Regions from separate parts of the Paenibacillus sp. CF095 genome, predicted to be linked through region 1. Evidence: riboswitches for the same ligand, from Rfam matches in the RefSeq annotation. Region 1 holds a riboswitch; each other region holds the start of a gene.

What was found. Region 1 has a riboswitch for cyclic di-AMP ahead of BLS69_RS16785 (HAD family hydrolase). Riboswitches for the same ligand answer to the same signal wherever they lie in the genome.
Region 2: it holds a riboswitch for cyclic di-AMP, as region 1 does, so the genes downstream of both, BLS69_RS13255 (C40 family peptidase) here and BLS69_RS16785 (HAD family hydrolase) in region 1, are expected to answer to the same signal.
Region 3: it holds a riboswitch for cyclic di-AMP, as region 1 does, so the genes downstream of both, BLS69_RS06095 (3D domain-containing protein) here and BLS69_RS16785 (HAD family hydrolase) in region 1, are expected to answer to the same signal.
Region 4: it holds a riboswitch for cyclic di-AMP, as region 1 does, so the genes downstream of both, BLS69_RS31380 (C40 family peptidase) here and BLS69_RS16785 (HAD family hydrolase) in region 1, are expected to answer to the same signal.

Annotation. Positions count from the first base shown of each region.
Region 1 is NZ_FMZN01000001.1:3,784,765-3,787,890, forward strand. Features, by position in the region: gene BLS69_RS16775 (Nramp family divalent metal transporter) at 1-399, shown strand, start outside; gene BLS69_RS16780 (HAD family hydrolase) at 537-1,220, opposite strand; gene BLS69_RS16785 (HAD family hydrolase) at 1,414-1,812, opposite strand; cyclic di-AMP (ydaO/yuaA leader) riboswitch at 1,928-2,103, opposite strand; gene BLS69_RS16790 (glutathione peroxidase) at 2,474-2,953, shown strand; tRNA gene BLS69_RS16795 (tRNA-Leu) at 3,101-3,126, opposite strand, start outside.
Region 2 is NZ_FMZN01000001.1:3,068,662-3,071,787, reverse strand. Features, by position in the region: gene BLS69_RS13270 (hypothetical protein) at 1-238, shown strand, start outside; gene BLS69_RS13265 (hypothetical protein) at 358-576, shown strand; gene BLS69_RS13260 (carboxymuconolactone decarboxylase family protein) at 718-1,047, shown strand; gene BLS69_RS13255 (C40 family peptidase) at 1,120-1,584, opposite strand; cyclic di-AMP (ydaO/yuaA leader) riboswitch at 1,590-1,721, opposite strand; gene pelA (pectate lyase) at 2,150-3,103, shown strand.
Region 3 is NZ_FMZN01000001.1:1,375,611-1,378,736, forward strand. Features, by position in the region: gene BLS69_RS06085 (ABC transporter substrate-binding protein/permease) at 1-624, shown strand, start outside; gene BLS69_RS06090 (amino acid ABC transporter ATP-binding protein) at 611-1,333, shown strand; cyclic di-AMP (ydaO/yuaA leader) riboswitch at 1,551-1,747, shown strand; gene BLS69_RS06095 (3D domain-containing protein) at 1,750-2,421, shown strand; gene BLS69_RS06100 (polysaccharide deacetylase family protein) at 2,526-3,126, opposite strand, start outside.
Region 4 is NZ_FMZN01000012.1:28,702-31,827, reverse strand. Features, by position in the region: gene BLS69_RS31385 (GNAT family N-acetyltransferase) at 1-417, opposite strand, end outside; gene BLS69_RS31380 (C40 family peptidase) at 773-1,243, opposite strand; cyclic di-AMP (ydaO/yuaA leader) riboswitch at 1,247-1,384, opposite strand; gene BLS69_RS31375 (hypothetical protein) at 1,630-2,481, opposite strand; gene BLS69_RS31370 (M1 family metallopeptidase) at 2,492-3,126, opposite strand, start outside.

The sequences.
Region 1 (3,126 bases):
GCAAGTATTCTGTTCGGTGTGGCGCTGTTAGCATCAGGTCAGAACTCCACCCTTACAGGTACACTCGCTGGGCAGATCGTTATGGAAGGTTTCCTGAACATTCGAATTCCGGCTTGGCTGCGCAGACTGGTCACACGTCTGATCGCCATCATCCCGGCGGTAATTGTCACAGCCATTGCAGGAGAACATGGCACAGAAGAACTGCTCATTTTGAGCCAGGTCGTGCTGTCTCTTCAATTACCCTTTGCTGTAATTCCCCTGGTGATGTTCACGAGTGATAAAAAAAGCATGGGTGCATTCGCCAACAAATTGTGGCTCAAAATCATCTCATGGGTCATTGCCGCGATTATCGTTGTGCTGAATGTATATCTGATCATTCAGACGATTCGGTTATTCTAATCTCGTTCTTATCGACTAAATACTAAAAAGGCTGATCAACTGCGGTATTCTATACCCAAGTTGATCAGCCTTTATTGTTGCAATACAGCAACATGTTTCCTTTTATAATAAAACGCTAAACTCTAATAAACAATTATCTAATCCTGATTGGGCACCAGTAATGGCAGGAGTTCATCCAATGAATTAACAGTCCAATCCGCACGTTCGTCATCCGATCGGTCTGGCTGGAATCTTCCGTAACCCTGCATAATCCGAATTGTACGCATGCCCAGCTTCCGAGCAGGTATAATGTCGTTATCGATCCGATCGCCGATCATGACGGCTTCCTCCGGTTCACAACCGGCCTGCTTCAAGGCCACAGCGTATAACTCAGGGTCTGGCTTGGACACTCCTTCTTCAGCCGAACACGCCAGAACATCAACATACTTCCGCAAGCCGTAGCTCTCCAGTCTTTCTTCCGTTCCAGGACTCTGATTGGCAATAATGCCAATACGATAATACCGTGACAACTGCTGAAGAACGGAATCCGCTGAAGGAAAAGGACGTTCAAGATCTTTTTGAAACTTCAGCTTGTCCTGAATCTGTTTCTGGTGTCCCTCGTCTTCAACGAATGTGCGAATCGCCACTCTCATAGGCCATTGCTCATATTTTCGGTAACAGTTCGCGAACAGTTCGCGTACCGCCTCAATCTTTACCGGATATCCCAAAGCACAGGCTTCACGGACGAACTGTCCGATAATATCATCAACCGGCTCCCATTCATCCACCAGCGTATCTCCAACATCAAAAAACAACCATTTCAATCCACCTACATCCGGCACGCCAATTCCTCCTTGTAAGCCACAGGTGATTCCTGATCCAAATCTAAAAGTTCGTGTTCAAAAAGTCTTGAACTACCTTTAAAACCATAAAAAAGAAGACTCACCATCATGCATGAGTCTCCTCAAATTTCCGTTTATCGATACATTCAATTATAACAGGCACCTTACACCTGAGCAATCACAAGCTATGGCATTACCCATTGAGGAGAAAGCCAACTTCCCCATTGAGCGAATATACAATCCGGTCTGCGCCCATGCCCCGATAGATGCCCTTAGGATGACTCTGCTCTGTAATGACGCACAGGGATTTCGATGTCCATGAACGGCAGATCTGTAAATAACGACAGGTCAGATTCAGGCTGTTCTCGAAAATAAACACGTTGCCTACGCTGCCCTGCGGCAAAAACCATTTTTGAGCTGCAGCCGTATTCATGCGAATGACATGTTCTACTCCGATTCTACGGAGTCTGCGCTCTTCCCCTGCACTGTTGGTTAGAACGGCAAACGGCATTTTTTTGTACATCAGCAATTTGATAAATTTGCGTCCTGCTTCATTTGGAGCAGTCACTAAGATCATCTCAGTATCCATCATTCGTTCCTCCCTTGGCGTGAAAAGACAACAAAAAAGAAGCGTGGGGGACCAAGGCCTCCCGAACGCTTCTTAAAGAACCCATGGCGAAAACGCCATGAACCAGCGTACGGCTTGTTGCCTCTCCCTTTAACGCTTACGAGGTTAGCTGACGGATTCGGGCGCGAGAGTCGCCCTATTTCCGGCTGTCACCGGAAAATTCACCCCATGAATGCCTACTGTCCTGGACAGCGCATTCTGTTGGTTCCCCCGTTTCCCACTCATCAATGAATGGAAACTCAGCGATTAAAACATCGTTCGTATATCTTAAAATAAGATCGAGCGATATTATCGTTTGTTTCGTTTTTCAGGTACAATTTAGTTTAAATTGAAATTACGTTATGAATCATACACCCGCGCCATGTCGGTGTAAAGTCCGCACAGATCACCGAATCGACAGATTTTCGGCAATACTCACATATAATAGCGCTTACAACAAGGTCATACTCTATCCATCTCTTTAAATCTATCTAATTCTCACTCTGACGAAAATCACTACGCATTTCATTCACGCATTCTGCACAACTTGCCTCTTTTGATTCATTTAACACCATATTAGTTTTGCATTATTTAATTGTAACCAATATAATAAGAGGTATCAGATGATATCATGGAGGCGATTTAGATGACAGTCTACGATTACAAAGTGAATACCCTTCGCGGTCAAGAAGTTGAAATGTCCGACTACCGTGACAAAGTGTTACTGATTGTGAATACGGCAAGCTCATGCGGCCTTACACCTCAATTCAAAGGTCTGCAAGAATTGCAAGACAAGTTCAAGGATGCGCCATTTGAAGTCCTTGGTTTTCCAAGCAACCAGTTTGCCCAGGAAAAAGGATCTTCCGACGATATCGCCGAGTTCTGTCAGATGAATTATGGCGTGAGCTTCCCTATGTTTGAGAAAATTGATGTGAACGGCTCAAGCGCTCACCCTCTCTTCCAGCACCTTAGCACAGAAGCTCCTGGCCTGCTCGGCTCCAAAGCAATCAAATGGAATTTCACCAAATTTCTTGTGGATCAGAACGGACAGGTAATTAAACGTTATGCTCCCAAAACAACACCGGACAAGATTGAAGAAGATATCAAGAACTTGCTGCAAAAATAATACATTGGCCACCCGTAGCCGGAAGGTAGAGCAGCATTGCCCCGGTAATGGATGGCCTTTTTTATCAACTTTGATGTCAAACTGTTCAAAAAGACAAAAAAAGAAGCCTTCCATTAATGGAAAGCTTCTTTTTAATCGTTCATATGATGCGGTCGAGAGGACTCGAACCTCCA
Region 2 (3,126 bases), 720 kb from region 1:
GGAATTCGATGACCTTTATCCCTATATGATTGAACATCCTCAATTTTTCTGGTACAAACGCTATGTTGCCTGGTCAGAATTACTGACGATTGTAGGCTTATGCGAAGAGTTGTCCTTCTCTTGGAAAGAACAATTTACACCGCATCAAGTGGAGTACCTTGAAGAACGTGTGATGTCCGCCAAAGTGCTTGATTTTTGGTTCGAGAAGAACGACAGCAAAGAGCACGCGCAGCGGTAACTTTCAGTCGGGACATAATTTCGAATGACATGACAGTCCAATACAGTCACGTGAGACCTAAATGACTTTTCATTTAGGTCTCTTTTTGTAAATAAATTTGGAATATAGGAGCCATGAAGATGATCAGTGATACAGAACTGGACGCCCTGCGTCTGTCAGGTGAGAAAGTAAGAGTAGTACGGGACGAGCTGGAATCTAACGATGTAACCGGGATTGTTGTTGCCTGGGATGGCGAGCAGGTACTTATCCGTCGTCAGAATCGACGTGTCGTTAAGCTGGATCGCAGTTACAAATATCAGCTGTTCAGTGAGCCGCGCCAGAGTCCACTTAGTGAGTAACAGCTTATAATTATGGCAGAGCCATGAGCGTTAAATGTTTGGAATTACCATGATTTCTTGGCATAATTGACTCACTCGGGAGAGAAGATAGGTACAGTGAGGAAGATCTGTAACTATAGCCGAGAGGGTGTGCTACAAGCCATGACATTGATGAATGATAAAGTTCATGCCTACAAGGATCAGATTGGAGCATTAAGCGATGTACTGCCAGGTGTGGTGAAGTCATATCATGAGTTTACGGGAGAATGCTTCCAACCAGGCGTGATTGATGCCAAGACAAAACAGCTAATTGCACTTGGCATTGGATTATTCGCCAACAATGAGGTATGTACCTTCTACCATGTAGAAGAAGCACGTGCCAAGGGTGCAACAGATCAGGAGATTATGGAGACCGTAGCCGTGGCCGGAGCTGTTGGAGGAGGACATGCCCTGTCTCAGGGTGCGATGCGAGTGCAGAAGGCGCTGCATTAGTAAGCAATGCAACATACATTTTAAGTACAAAAAAGGCATCCGGTTAATAACCGATGCCTTTTTGTATGTGAATTACATTTTACCTAACATTTTATCATACATAAACTGTCCAGTTACCCGACGTGCTGTTACATAGCGGTCATTGAAGTATGGATTCGATAACTTCGTGATGCTTACACCTTTACTGCTGGAGGCATGAGCGAATTGTCCGCCGCCGATATATACACCTGTATGTGAAATGCCTTTGCCTGTTGTATTAAAGAACACCAGATCACCTGTCCGAACATTGCTTTTGGCTACCGGAGTACCTGCTTTGGCTTGCTGCTGAGAAGTACGTGGCAATTCAATGCTGTATTTGTTGAAAAGATATCTCATAAAACCAGAACAGTCGAAGCCGGCTACAGTCGTGCCACCCCATTTGTAAGGAATACCTGTCATGTTGTTCACTACGGAGTTGATACTGCTTGCCTCTGTGCTTGTTGCCCCGGATGTAAATAATACAGCTGCTCCAAAAATGGAGATAATCAGTTTTTTCAAAATCAATGTTCTCCCTTCGATGCCTACGGAGTTAGCTAAGGGTTCGGTAGAAGGTTCCCTATATTTCCTATGTATAAGAATAATTCACCCAAATTGGTTCCCCCGTTTTCAAACATGAAACTCGGCAATGAATAATTAAGTTTTTGTAACTATTTGAAACTATATTGCATAAATGCGTAATTGTCAAACCCATTTAAAACCCTTCGTAATACCTCAATGTTAGCGGAATTAAGGTTTTTATATGAAAGAAGGGATTAAGTTTGGGTATCATTCATGACAAAAACGTCATTATTGATTCGTTTAAGACGAATTTGGATAAATAAATAGGTTTGTCATGAGTTAAAAGAACTATTCCGTTATGTAGAATTAGAGAGATTATATTCATTAAGTTGCATATATTGACAAAAATCGATTTTTTGCATATTATCTGATTATCCAATCCACATATTGGATTAAAATTGATTTTATTATGCGATAAATACAAATAAAGGAGGTTTGGGGACGCTTATCATAGGTAAAGTAGAAGTGGCAGATTTATAAAAACGAACATAGGAGAGTGTTACATTTGAAAGCGAAGAAAATAATTACTTTTGTCCTGGCATGTACGATGGTGTTCTCAGCAGTTGGAATGGCAGTTCTCCCTGTAGGGACGGTATCTGCTGCGGATGCATCGGGTACTACAGCGAGTATTTCTGATATTTTGAAGAACCAGCTGCCAGATGGAGGTTGGAGAAAAGATTATAAACAGACAAGTGGAGAGTGGGCGAAGTCCACGATAGACAACAAGGCTACATACTCAGAAATTAGAAGATTGGCGAAGGAATTTAAAAAGACGAATGATCCGCGATACTCCACAGCTGCAATCAAAGGAATTAACTTTTTGATCAACATGCAGTATTCAAACGGAGGATGGCCACAGGTCTACCAAAGCTCCGGATATCACAAGCACATTACCTATAATGATGATGCCATGATTAATGTAATGATCATGCTGGATGAAGTAGCAGCCCGCAAAGGTGATTTTTCATTTATCGACAGCACACTTGCTAACCGCAGTAAAAATTCAGTTGCCAAGGGTGTGGAGGCGATTCTGAATACACAAGTCGTTTCAGGTGGTAAGTTGACAGCATGGGGACAACAACATGATTCCAGTTCCCTTAAACCAGCGAGCGCAAGAATCTACGAAGTGCCATCGCTGACAGCTGGAGAGAGTGTAACGATTGTTAAATTTCTAAAAACCAGACCTGCTAACGCTAAAATTACCGCATCCATTAAAGGAGCTGAGGCTTGGTTTAACAAGGTGAAAATTACGGGTTACAAGTATGAAAGAGCTAATGGAGACAGTAAAATTATCGCAGATTCCAAAGCTGCACCAATTTGGGCACGCTTCTATGAGATAGGAACGGATAAACCAATCTTTATTGGTCGTGACGGGGTAGTTAAATACAAATTAAGTGATATTGATAAAGAAAGAAGAGGCGGTTATGCATGGTATGGCAACTGGCCTTCCAAGCTGTAATTTGTAGTTAAAGGTAAAGCCCG
Region 3 (3,126 bases), 2.4 Mb from region 1:
TATGCTACAGGAGTAGGATACACACTTCTGTTGTCCGCACTGGGTGTTATTTTCGGGGTAATTATCGGATTAATCATCTGTTTGTTCCGTTTGCATGACGCTGCAATCTTGCGCTGGATCGGTACTGCTTACGTTGAAGTGATTCGTGGCACACCGATGCTGGTACAATTAATGATTATTTACTATGGTTTTTCCCTGAGCTTTGGCATTAACTTTACTGCACTTCAGGCAGGTATCATTACACTTTCAATCAATAGTGGTGCATATCTGGCAGAGATTTTCCGTGCGGGTATTCAAGGTGTAGATCGTGGTCAGTTGGAGGCAGCTCGTTCCCTAGGTATGGGAAGAGGCGATGCGATGCGTTATATCATATTGCCACAGGCCTTCAAAGCTGTATTACCGGCAATCGGTAATGAATTCATAACCATCATCAAGGAATCCTCTATTATCTCCGTTATCGGTATGGTGGACATTATGTATCAGGCAAGTGTGGTCAAAAACATTACGTATCAAGGCTTGAGTCCATTTTTGATTGCAGCAGCCATCTACTTTGTATTAACGTTCATTTTGTCCAAGCTGCTGGGACGACTGGAAAGGAAGTTGAGTGCAAGTGATAGACGTTAGACAATTACACAAATCTTATGGAAATAACGATGTGCTTAAAGGCATTAACGTGACAATTGGCAAAGGTGAGGTTGTCGTAGTCATCGGCCCTTCCGGTTCAGGTAAAAGTACTTTCTTACGTTGTCTGAATCTGTTGGAACAGCCTACCTCGGGTGAGATTGATTTTGAAGGCGTGTCAATCACTGATCCGAAGCACAACATTAATGCAACTCGGGAAAAAATGGGCATGGTGTTCCAGCATTTCAACCTGTTCCCACACAAAACGGTACAGCAAAACATCACGATTGCTCCAATTAAAGTGAAGAAACAATCCACTCAGGAAGCGGAGAAAATTGCTGCTGATCTGCTTAACACCGTGGGCTTGTACGATAAAAAAGATACATTCCCGAATCAGCTGTCTGGTGGACAGAAGCAACGGATCGCCATTGCTAGAGCATTGGCCATGCAGCCGCATGTGATGCTGTTTGACGAGCCTACTTCGGCACTGGACCCCGAGATGGTCGGTGAAGTGTTGGATGTCATGAAACGTCTTGCAGAAGGCGGGATGACGATGGTCATCGTAACACATGAGATGGGTTTTGCACGTGAAGTGGGAGACCGGATCCTGTTCATGGATGGCGGGGTTATTGTAGAAGAGGGAACACCTGATGAGGTGTTTGGAGCACCAAAAAATTCACGTACACGTGATTTTCTTGCGAAAGTACTCTAAACGAAGTGATCAAATAGCGTTACTGACTTCGAGTCGGTAACGCTATTTTTTATGGATAATAATCACGTATGAATTCGAAAAAGTAACTATTCTGTTACCAAATGTAAAGGATCGAGTCGTCCAATATTTCTAAAGTATCCAGTATTCTTACATATGCTTACGCGCTAAAAACCATTTGGTAAGAATTACTACAAGTTCAGGTTACAAAATTGTGATATATTGAACTCTGCCGAAACTTCCGGACAGGGAGTGCGGGGGATGTAACGATGCAGATTGTGCAGGGGGAAGATCTACAGCACACTGCTTGGGGTGAATTAGGGGTACATAACGTTTTAAATGTAATGAAGAACCTATAGGGTGGGCTCCTCATCCGAATCCGACAACTAACTTCGCAGGCACAATGAGGGAGGAAGACCATGATTAACAAGAAACGTATAGCCAAAACAGCAGTAGCATTATTGACAACAGCAATGCTCATTCAAGCCGTTCCGGCTCACGCCGATTCAGTTCATGTGGCCAAAGAAGGGGATACCTTCTACACCTTATCAAAACAATATGGAGTAGCAATGAACACGTTGGTTAAAGCAAATAACGACATTTCACCTTACAATATTTATGGTGGTTTGAAAATTACGATTCCCGGTAAGGCAAACAATGTAGCTGCCGCGGCGACGGAGAGCAAGACCCAAGCCAAAACGGTTACTACAGCAAGCTTGGACGTTAACGCAGATAACAAAGTGGTTCAAGCCTGGGGTAAAACATTTGATTACAGCAAAGCTGTGAACGTGAAAGCAACGGCATACTCTGCAGATCCGTCTGAAAATGGAGGATGGGGTGCAGTCGATTATTTCGGAAATGACCTTGAACTGGGTACGATTGCAGTTGATCCAAGTGTAATTCCACTCGGAACCAAAGTACTGGTAACTGGTCACAGCCATCCAGGATTGCCAAAACAGGCTTTTGTAGCCACAGCGCGTGATGTGGGCGGTGCAATCAAGGGTCACCGGATTGATATCTTTATCCCGGGTAGCAAACAGTCCGTAAGTACATTTGGTTTCCAGGATATCGAGCTGTATATTCTCAAGTAGAAAGTAAATTACATCTAACGAATTCAAATAGGGTGTCTGCCAGTCGCTAATTTGCGATTGAACAGCACCCTTTTAATATTGCATTATTTGCTATCACGGTCATCTTAATCTTTGGCCTTTGGCAATCCCAACATCTCGTCCAAGGTGACCAGTTCATATCCCCGGTTACGCAGTTCTTCAATTATTTCAGGCAATGCCTCAATCGTACCGTTCAGGTTAGATCCCACACCGCCTCCTGCATGTTGCAAAACGATGGAGCCAGGTTTCACGGCAGATAGGATGTTATCCTTCACCTCTTCCTTGGAGAGGCCTTTCCAGTCCAGTGAGTCAACGTTCCAGTTTACAATGCTATAGTGTTGTTTAGCAGCCCATTGCAGCTGTTCTTCATTAATGTCTCCATAAGGTGGCCGAATTATCTTGGGCGTATATCCCGCCAAATGTCGAATAATATCCCCGGTATGTAAAATTTGTTTGCGAAAGGCATTCATCGACAGCTTACTGAATTCAGGATGATTGTAGCTGTGATTACCAACCATATGCCCTTCCTTAACGATGCGTTTCACCAGATCCGGATGTTTCTCAGCACGACTACCCACGATGAAAAATGTAGCTCTGACATTGTTTTTCTTCAATACATCCAGCACTTGTGGAGTAAACCGTGGATCAGGTACATCATCAAAAGTCAGTGCAACCTTCTTTGTTGAA
Region 4 (3,126 bases), on a different contig from region 1:
GGTGACAAATCCACTCTTCAGATAGACTTGAATGGCACGAGCATTCCAAGTGAGTACTTCCAGATCAATCTCGTTCGTGGGATTTCGGCGAATGGCTTCCTGTACAATGGCAGTGACAAAAGCTGTCCCTTGACCCTGACCACACAGCTCTGGATGCATGCCAAGGCCAATCCGGGTTACCCCTTCAAGTGGGAAGTATTGAGCAAACCCACATATACGATCGTTCTGATCCAGGACGATCGCATATTGCTCCTGCCGCAGCTGTGCATCTCCGAATTCCACTTCCAGAGCTTTCATCTGGTCCCAGGGGAGCCAGCTGTAGATATTGTAAGGCGGGTCATACTGCCAACTGCAGATAAGCTCCGCATGTTCTTCTCGCATGGGTACAACGTGAAACGTCACAGGGGTTTCCTTCATACACCTGCATGCTCCTTTCCTTGAAACAGAACTCTTTGTCCACTCTACAAAAGAGATGTTCATTTAGCAAGTCTTCCTTCTCAAGAAAAAAAATGAAACAAAAGTTCCGGTAATTCCGTTTATATTATAACGGGATGGGTAAAAACATCATAAGGGCACGGACGAACGAACGCAAAATGAACCTGTTGATGTCGCAGGATATGCCCTGAGTATAACTTGCAACATGAATAAGGATTGAAGCACAAAAAAACCGCCGGATACATTCCTGCGGAGAATGTACCGGGCGGTTCTGTTATGCTTCTTGCTTCGTTCCAGTATGGTTAATGGTTACAGCATCATGTTGCTCAGCTTGTCCCTAGTCAAGGGCCAGTGATTCATATGCGTCCGTGCTCATAATCCGTTTCGCGCCAACATAACGATTGGCCCAATAGCTTTCACTCAATGCACTGATCGTAACGCCTTTGGAAGAAGAGGAGTGTGCGAACTTTCCATCCCCTACAAAGATTCCTACATGTGATACGCCTTTACCTGTTGTATTAAAGAACACCAGATCGCCAGCTCTCATTTCCATGCGTGATACGGAATCGCCCATGTCGAATTGGGAACTGGATTGGCGTGCCAAATCAATACCCAACTTGTCGAATACATACCGTGTAAATCCGGAGCAGTCAAAGCCGTTAAGCGTTGTTCCCCCACTTTTGTATGTAGTTCCCATTGCTGAATCAATTACTGTGTCCATCTTTGAATCTGCGAATGCGCTACCTGCACCAAGCGATAAAGCGAATGTGATGCTAAGTACAGCTGCGGTTAATTTCTTCTTGAACAAGAGATATTCCCCTTCCAACGCCTGCGAGGTTAGCTTAAGGATTCGGTTGAAGGTCCCCTATGATCCCTCTGTAGCAAGATCAATTCACCCATAACTGGTTCCCCCGCTTCCCAGGTGCCAGGAATTTGGCTATGCTAGTTATGCACCTGCGAAATCAAGAAATGACGATTTAATTTTAAGTAGTTACAAATATGAATGTAAAGATTACAAAGTTGTTACTAAAAACTCACTGCGATTATTGTAACAGAGGAGTACGGCTTTGGCAACGTTTAGCAACAAATTTAGCAAAAAAAACCTCGACCTTTGACGGGGAAAGGTTGAGGTTTGCCTATTTATAAGTACATATTAGGCCGTGAGTTTAACATACGATGGTAACAATTTTTAAACTATCTGCTCTCACCTTTGGATATTTTGGACTGCCATAATCGGAAATGGCTGCATATTTTCCACAGACTTAATAGACATCTAGCAAGTGGATACGTCTGTTGTAGTATAAGTCCGGTAAGTCCCGTTAATAACCATGAGGCTGAAGTGAATGAACCAAAGACGAGCAGGTGTACTCCGCCCAGCAGGAGTGCAATGCCGATTACAGCGATGAGATGACGCAGTGCAATCCAGAGTGCTTTGAGAATACCGTGAGCCCCGCCTTCTCCTTCTGGTGCCGACACACCGAACTGCATGTAGAGTATGGCATGGTGGATGATCCAACCATATACAATCCAGGCAGCAACATAAGGTATACCAGGCAAAAGTAATTGAAGGGAATGAAATCCGTCCATGAGAATCGAGTAGAGCTTCGGTATGAGCCAGTAGGCGGGCAGAAGTATCAATAAAGTACGTATGGTGTGGAGCAGCAGCATCGGTTTCCACAGATTTTTGATTCCGCGGACAAAGGGGATGCGCTCTTCTGTAGAATTAAAGTGCTGAAGTGAGTAGAGCAGTCCTGCCTGAATGAGGGGGCTGATCAACATGCGAACCAGTAGCATGCCCCCTAGAATCCATAGATAACGATGAACCTCCGGATGGGTAGACAGGTTGAGTTGACTTTCCATTTTGAACAAAAGTGTACTCAGTTCCCCGGCATCAGAATCTGGATAGCGCAGGAGTAGGGGGATGACCGCCGATTGTACCATTCGATAGAAGAAATATCCCCAAATGAGTTGATATAGAAATAAGAGTGCGGCAATGAACATATGCTGACGGACGAGAAACCAGCCTTCACGTATTTTTGCTTTCACCGTTTCCACCTCACCATGACAGACCTCCGAATATGGCTTCTATTAGTTTGGTTACACTCATGCTCCAGCGGGATTTCGCTTGCTCATCTAGTCCGGATTTCAGGAAATTGTTCATATGGCGGTTCTCCAGCACGATCGAGTACAGGGGATCGGTCATGGCCCAGGATACGGGGGATGTGTGAGTTAATTTATAGGTGATGCGATCTTCTTTGCCATTCCATTGCTTGGTGAGGATATGTCCGTCTTCAAAAGCAATGCGAACAGGAACGGCGTTGTAATCACTCCCTTTTTTTGCGATCGTCACGGATGACTCGTACAATGTTTGACCGTCTTTCTGTACGGGCGTAACACGAATCTTCTCTACAGCAAAGTCAGCCATCCCGTTACCATAGACATATTGATCAAAATAATCAGACCAGGAAGTGCGGGTCACTTGTTCCACAACGTTCTGAAAATCAGCCGAAGTGGGATGTTTGAAGCGGTACTTCTTCACATAGGTAGAGAGAATGCGTTCCATCGTTTTCGCCCCGACTTGATGTTCGATCCCAAGCAATACAAGCTTGCCACGTGTATAGACATTGGCTGCATACTCATTCTGTGAATCAAACTTCCAAGATTCTTGTGTTAAGGATGACGGAGACGTAA